3 regions of the Streptomyces sp. NPDC028308 genome follow, and region 1 is predicted to be linked to each of the others. Evidence: riboswitches for the same ligand, from Rfam matches in the RefSeq annotation. Region 1 holds a riboswitch; each other region holds the start of a gene.
The links. Region 1 has a riboswitch for S-adenosylmethionine ahead of ACZ4VA_RS11750 (glutathione S-transferase family protein). Riboswitches for the same ligand answer to the same signal wherever they lie in the genome.
Positions count from the first base shown of each region.

Region 1 (2,256 bases):
CCCGCCCCCTCGCTCCGGCTCGTCTTCCCGCGGAACGCCGGGTGGGCGCCGAGCCGCCGCACATAACCCCGGAGGTGCTCGTACGGGGCGAGGGCGCCGGGAGCGTCGAGATGGACGAGGGCGGCCCAGAGGTCCACGTCCGCGGCACTCATCTCGTGGCCCAACACGTAGGGAGACGAGGTGAGTTGCCCGTTCAGTCGGTCCAGCGCGGCCGACCGGCGCCCTGGCCGGGCGTCCGGGGTGACCTCCGTGTCGAGGAGCTCGCGCAGGGCGTCGATGTCCGCCGCGAGGGCCGGCGGACGGAGGGCGGGGACCTGTGCCCTGGTGCGGTCCGCCAGGCCGGCCAGGTCGCGCAGGATGTCCGGCGTGTGGTTGCTGACGACACGTCCGGTCCACCGGTCGCACAGCGCGGGCACGGCGAGCGGGCCGTCGTAGTGGTGCCAGGTGGCCTCGTAGGCCCGGCGCAGGGAGGCGGAGCAGTCCGGGCCGCCAGGGGCAGCGGGGCCCGCGGGAAGGGTGGCGACGAAGTCCCCGAGGCCCAGCAGGTCGACGGTGACCGCGACGCGCAGCGAGCGCGGACAGTCCGGGGACAGGTACAGCTGATAGCGGTGCGGGGCCGGGTAGAAACCGCCGGCGAGACCGACGCCGATCCGGTTGTGGACGTGCTGCTGAGCACCGGCCGAACCCGCGCCGCGGGGCCGGGGGAGCGCGTCGAGCGGCGCGGCCGCGCGGAAGGACGACGCACACCGGGCCGGGGCACCGGCGTCGGCGGACTCCGCGGGGGAGGACTGAGTGCCGGGTGTGTCCCCGACGCCGGAACAGGCGCCGGTGGGGTCGGTGGTTCCGGGCTCGGGCGTGCCGGTGCGGGGAGTGCTCGTGCTGGAGGCGTGCGACAGGGTCTCGGGCATGACTCTCCATGGGTGAGGAAGTCCCGGCCGCCTCGTGGGCGCCGTGACGAAACGGAGTGACCGCGCTTCTCTCGTACCGGTCCGGGATCGCCGGAACCGGGACCTGTCCGGCCTCTCCCGTCCGCCTCGCGACGTCAGGCACGCTCGCTCGCGCGCCGGGCGCGGGCCCGCGTACGTGCGGTGCCGGGCTCGTCGCCGGGCACGCCGGGAGCGCGGACCCGAGTATGCGAAGGTGCCTCGCGGGCAGCGACGCGGAGGGCCGGACGGTCCTTAGTACGCGCTGGAGACACGCAGCAGATCGATGTGCAGGCGCCTCGTCAAGTCGTTCCTGGGCATTCCCACCGGTCCACGCTCGGGGCTCGCGAGACGCGAGACCACGCTTGTCCCGCCGCACCGGCGGAACCCGGTCGTCACCCGGGGCACCCCGTCGCGGTGGAAGGGTTGCCTGCCAGCGGGCCGGGGCCGATGACCGTACGAGCACGAACACTCGCGGGGCGCTGACAATCGTGACCGTCCTCAGCAGTGTCGCCGCGCCCCGGGGGAGCGTCAAGAAGGCGTCCGCGCCGTCTCACGACGTGGTCGGCGGCATGCCCGACTCCCGCGGCGCGGCGTACAGTTCGGCGGAACAAAGGGCGCGGCCGCTTGGTTGCCGCTCTGGAGGGCACCGAGTGCGGAGGCGGAGGTGGGAGCGATGGGAGTCGCGTCGCCCGCGTTCCGCCGTCCCGTGGTGACGTTCACCCCACGCGGCTGTGTCCGCCTGTACTCCCGGCCGCACATCGACCTGCTGCGCGTGGCCGGCGCGCTCTGTCGTCCCTGACCGTGCACCCGCGCCGCCGCCCCCACCGGACGAGGGCCGGCGATCTCCCATGGTCGACCAGGAAGGCACCCCTCCGTGTCCCCGAACTCCCCGCTGCACCTCGCCGTCGCGCTCGACGGCGCGGGCTGGCACCCGGCCGCCTGGCGCGAGCCCGAGGCCCGCCCCCAGGAGCTGTTCACCGCCCGCTACTGGGCCGATCTCGTCACCGAGGCCGAACACGGCCTGCTCGACTTCGTCACCATCGAGGACTCCCTCGGACTCCAGTCCTCCCTCCCCGCCGGCCCCGACGCACGTACCGACCAGGTGCGCGGCCGGCTCGACGCGGTGCTCGTCGCAGCCCGCGTCGCCCCGCTGACCCGGCACATCGGACTGGTCCCCACCGTCGTCGCCACACACACCGAGCCGTTCCACATCTCGAAGGCCGTCGCCACCCTGGACTACGTCAGCAACGGCCGCGCGGGCCTGCGCGTCCAGGTGTCGGCCCGGCCGGACGAGGCCGCCCACTTCGGCCGCCGTACGGTCCCCGGCCTC
Region 1 is NZ_JBVHTO010000004.1:351,419-353,674, reverse strand. It holds gene ACZ4VA_RS11750 (glutathione S-transferase family protein) at 1-908, opposite strand, end outside; SAM riboswitch class IV at 1,280-1,420, opposite strand; gene ACZ4VA_RS11745 (putative leader peptide) at 1,600-1,725, shown strand; gene ACZ4VA_RS11740 (LLM class flavin-dependent oxidoreductase) at 1,801-2,256, shown strand, end outside.

Region 2 (2,256 bases), on a different contig from region 1:
AGCGCCTTGCAGGCCGACGCGATGGAGTAGACGCCGATCACGTTCGGGGAGCCGGCCTCGTGGCGGGCGGCGCTGTCGTGCCACTCGACGTCGACCCCGCCGTCCGCGCGCCGCGAGACCTTGCGGCTGGCGCCGCCCCCCGCGAGGTAGGGCTCGGCCTCGGTCAGCCAGTCGGCGCGGCCCGCGAGGACACCGGAGCCGAAGGGCGCGTACAGCTTGTGCCCGGAGAAGGCGACCCAGTCGACGTCCAGGTCCTTGACCGACACCGGGTGGTGCGGGGCGAGCTGGGCGGCGTCCAGGACGATGCGGGCGCCGTGCGCGTGGGCGGCGGCGGCCAGCTCGCGCACCGGCCACAGCTCGCCGGTGACGTTCGAGGCGCCGGTGACGCACACCAGGGCCGGGCCGTACGGGTCGCGGGCGGCCAGCGCGCGCTCCAGGGTGGCGACGGCCTCGTCCGGGGTGCGCGGGGCGTTCAGGTACGTCACGCGGGCGTCGCGCCAGGGCAGCAGCGAGGCGTGGTGCTCGGTCTCGAAGACGAAGACCTGGCAGTCCGCCGGCAGGGCGGCGGCGAGCAGGTTGAGGGAGTCGGTGGTGGAGCGGGTGAAGACGACCTGGTCGCCGTCCCGGCAGTCGAGGAACTCGGCGACGGTCACGCGGGCGCTCTCGAAGAGGTCGGTGGAGAGCTGGGAGAGGTAGCCGGCGCCCCGGTGCACGCTGCCGTAGTACGGGGCGTACGCGGCGACGTCGTCCCAGACGCGCTGGAGGGCCGGGGCGCTGGCGGCGTAGTCCAGCGCGGCGTAGGTGACCTCGCCGCCGGTGACCAGGGGGACGGTGACATCCCGGCCGAGAACGGGCAGCGGGGCACAAACGGAACGGTCGGCGGCAGCGGTGGGGACAGACATGGCGAACTCCTGTGAGTGGCAGGCGAGATCGCTGTGCGGACAGCCCGCTCGGGGGGCGTCGACGGCACAGGAAGGAGGAGAAAAGGGTGTGCGGAGGCGGGGCTCTACGCCCTACCGCATTCGCTTGCTCACAGAAGGCTCCCTCGAACGACCAGGACCCCTGGCGGTGCTCACTCGGAAGAGTGCGAGGGGTCCGCGCTTGCCGTAGACCTCGCTGCCTACGGCCTGGTCTTCACCCGGGGCACCCCGCCACGGACGGAGGGTTGCCGGACAGCCGGCCGGGGCCTGATGGCTGTCGCTCATGACCTGGTACAGCATCTTGCCAGAAGATCTTCCACGCGCAAGGCGCGGTCCAGAATCCGGACCGCGCCCCGCCTCACCGTGTGTGCGGCTCAGGCGTTGCTGGCCGCGACCCACCGGTCCAGGGTGCGCTTCGCGGCCCCGGAGTCGACGGCCTCCGCGGCCCGTGCCATCCCGGCGCGGATCTGCTCCGCGAGCGGCCCGCTCCCCGGCTCCAGGGCGACCAGGGCCGCCGCCGCGTTCAGCAGCACCGCGTCCCGTACGGGCCCGCTCTCGCCGTTCAGCAGCCGCCGGGCCACGTCCGCGTTGTACGACGCGTCGGCGCCCCGCAGGGCCTCGACCGGGACCAGGTCGATGCCCACGTCACGCGGGTCGAAGGCGTCCTCGTGGACCTTCCCGTCGCGCACGACCCACACCCTGGACGTGGCGGTGGTGGTCAGCTCGTCGAGGCCGTCGTCGCCGCGGAACACCAGCGAGGAGTTGCCGCGTTCGGCGAAGACACCGGCGACGATGGGCGCCATCCGCAGATCGGCCACCCCGACGGCCTGGGCCTTGACCCGGGCCGGGTTGGTCAGCGGCCCCAGGAAGTTGAAGGTCGTGCGGATGCCCAACTGCCCGCGCGCGGCGGCCACATGACGCAGGGCGGGATGGAACTTCACCGCGAAGCAGAAGGTGATCCCGGCCTCCTCGGCCACCTCGGCGACCCGCTTCGGTGTCAGCTGGAGATTGACGCCCAGCTTCTCCAGGACGTCGGAGGCGCCGGACGCGCTCGACGCGGCCCGGTTGCCGTGCTTGACCACCTTGGCGCCCGTGCCGGCCACGACGATCGCCGACATGGTGGAGATGTTGACGGTCTTGGCGCCGTCGCCGCCCGTGCCGACGATGTCGACGGTCTCCCCGGGCACCTCGATCACGTTGGCGTGCTCGTACATCGCGCGGACCAGGCCGGAGATCTCCTCGACCGTCTCTCCCTTGGCCCGCAGCGCCACCGCGAACCCGGCGATCTGCGCGTCCGTGGCCTCACCGCGCATGATGCGGTCCATCGCCCAGGCCG
Region 2 is NZ_JBVHTO010000007.1:469,912-472,167, forward strand. It holds gene ACZ4VA_RS18905 (aminotransferase class V-fold PLP-dependent enzyme) at 1-902, opposite strand, end outside; SAM riboswitch class IV at 1,093-1,209, opposite strand; gene trpD (anthranilate phosphoribosyltransferase) at 1,295-2,256, opposite strand, start outside.
Region 2: another riboswitch for S-adenosylmethionine. It lies ahead of ACZ4VA_RS18905 (aminotransferase class V-fold PLP-dependent enzyme); the one in region 1 lies ahead of ACZ4VA_RS11750 (glutathione S-transferase family protein).

Region 3 (2,256 bases), on a different contig from region 1:
ATCGCGTCGACGATCTGGCCGTCGTCGACATCCTCCACCGCGCCGCCCGTCCGGCGCGCGATGTCGAGGACGTACGGCCCGTCGGCCGGGTTGCCGATGGCGAGCGACTTGGCGATCGTGTCCGGCTTCTGCGGCCGCACGACGTCGTGCCCCGCCTTGTAGGCCACCGACACCGGCGAGCAGCCCTCGGCCTGGGCGCCGAAGATCTTGTACGGCCTGTCCTCGACCAGCCCGAGCCTGATCAGCTCCTGGAGGCCCTTGTCGATCTTCGTGAGCTGCGAGCCGGACGCGATCGGCACGACGAGCTGGTCCGGCAGCCGCCAGCCGAGCTGCTCGCAGATCTCGTACGCGAGGGTCTTCGAGCCCTCCGCGTAGTACGGCCGCAGGTTGACGTTGACGAAGCCCCAGCCCTCGCCGGCCGGGTCGCCGATGAGCTCGGAGCAGAAGCGGTTGACGTCGTCGTAGTTGCCCTCGATGCCGACGAGCTCGCCGCCGTAGACCGCGGCCATGACGATCTTGCCCTGCTCCAGGTCGTGCGGGATGAACACGCAGGAGCGGAAGCCGGCCCGGGCGGCGGCGGCACCGACGGCGCCGGCCAGGTTCCCGGTGGAGGAGCAGGAGAGCGTGGTGAAGCCGAAGGCGCGGGCGGCCTCCAGGGCCTGCGCGACGACGCGGTCCTTGAAGGAGTGCGTCGGGTTGCCGGAGTCGTCCTTGACGAACAGCTTGCCGGCCTCGACACCAAGCTCGCGGGCGAGGTTGTCGGCCTGCACGAGCTTGGTCCAGCCCGGGTTGATGTTCGGCTTGTCGGCGACGTCGGCCGGGACGGGCAGCAGGGGCGCGTAGCGCCAGATGTTCGCGGGTCCCGCCTCGATGCGCTTGCGGAGGTCCTCGGTGTCGTAGTCCGAGAAGTCGTAGGCGATCTCCAGCGGGCCGAAACACTCCTCGCAGGCGAAGACCGGGCCGAGCGGCACGCGGTGTCCGCACTCGCGGCAGGAGAGGGCGGCGGCGGGGCCGAGATCGACGGAGTCCGCGGCGGAGGGGGAGTTCGTGGTGCTTGCAACTGTCTGCGCAGCCATGGAGGCGAGGCCCTTTCTCCTCATCTTCCTCACGGCGCACTTCGCCGTGAGACGGATTTGGCACCTTCCCTAGCCGGGAGCCTCGCGACGCTGATCGGCGATGATCAGGACGAGACCGGCTGGAGGGTTGCCGGGGCTTCAACGGGCCGTATCCCTCTGCCCCTCTGGATGAGCGGTGTTCAGTTGTTGATCTGCGCGCGGTTCCCGGATCAGGACATGCGATGGTCATCCGCGTTGTTCAAGACTGTAACCGACGGCCAGGACAGTTGAGATAGTCGTCCGAACCGCGAGATGGATCACACCCCGGGTGGGCGTGTGAGCAGACAGTGAGGAGCCGCAGACCGTGCTGGAAGAAGTCGAGCGCTGGCTGAGCACCCGCTCCTGGTCCGTCACCGATCGTCCGCTGCACCGGCTGATGGCCGCGAAACGCGCCGCGGGCTCGACGGTCAGCGTCGTGCTGCCCGCGCTGAACGAGGAAGAGACCGTCGGCGAGATCGTCGCCGTCATCCGCCACGACCTCATGCGGCAGGTCCCGCTCGTCGACGAGATCGTCGTCGTCGACTCGGGCTCGACCGACCGCACCTCGGCGGTCGCCGCCGCGGCGGGCGCCCGGGTGGTGCACCGGGACGAGATACTGCCGCGCCTGCCGGCCGTCCCCGGCAAAGGCGAGGTCCTGTGGCGGTCACTGCTCGTGACGAGCGGGGACATCGTCTGCTTCGTCGACGCGGACCTGAAGGAGTTCTCGTCCGACTTCGTCACCGGGATCGTGGGCCCGCTGCTCACCGATCCGGGCGTCGATCTCGTCAAGGCCATGTACGACCGGCCGCTGACCGTGTCCGACGGGTCCGCCGCCGGCACGACCGCCGCGGGCCAGGGCGGCCGGGTCACGGAGCTGATGGCGCGCCCGCTGCTGAACATGCACTGGCCGCAGCTCGCGGGCTTCGTGCAGCCGCTGGGCGGTGAGTACGCGGCCCGCCGGTCCCTGCTGGAGCGGCTGCCGTTCCCCGTCGGGTACGGCGTCGAGCTCGGCATGCTGGTCGACGCGCTGCACCTGGTGGGCCTGGACGCGCTCGCGCAGGTCGACGTGGGGGTGCGCAGGCACCGCCACCAGGACGGGCAGGCGCTCGGCCGGATGGCGGCGGCGATCTACCGCACCGCGCAGCTCCGGCTGGCCCGCGGC
Region 3 is NZ_JBVHTO010000010.1:424,169-426,424, forward strand. It holds gene thrC (threonine synthase) at 1-1,076, opposite strand, end outside; SAM riboswitch class I at 1,094-1,251, opposite strand; gene ACZ4VA_RS24945 (glucosyl-3-phosphoglycerate synthase) at 1,420-2,256, shown strand, end outside.
Region 3: another riboswitch for S-adenosylmethionine. It lies ahead of thrC (threonine synthase); the one in region 1 lies ahead of ACZ4VA_RS11750 (glutathione S-transferase family protein).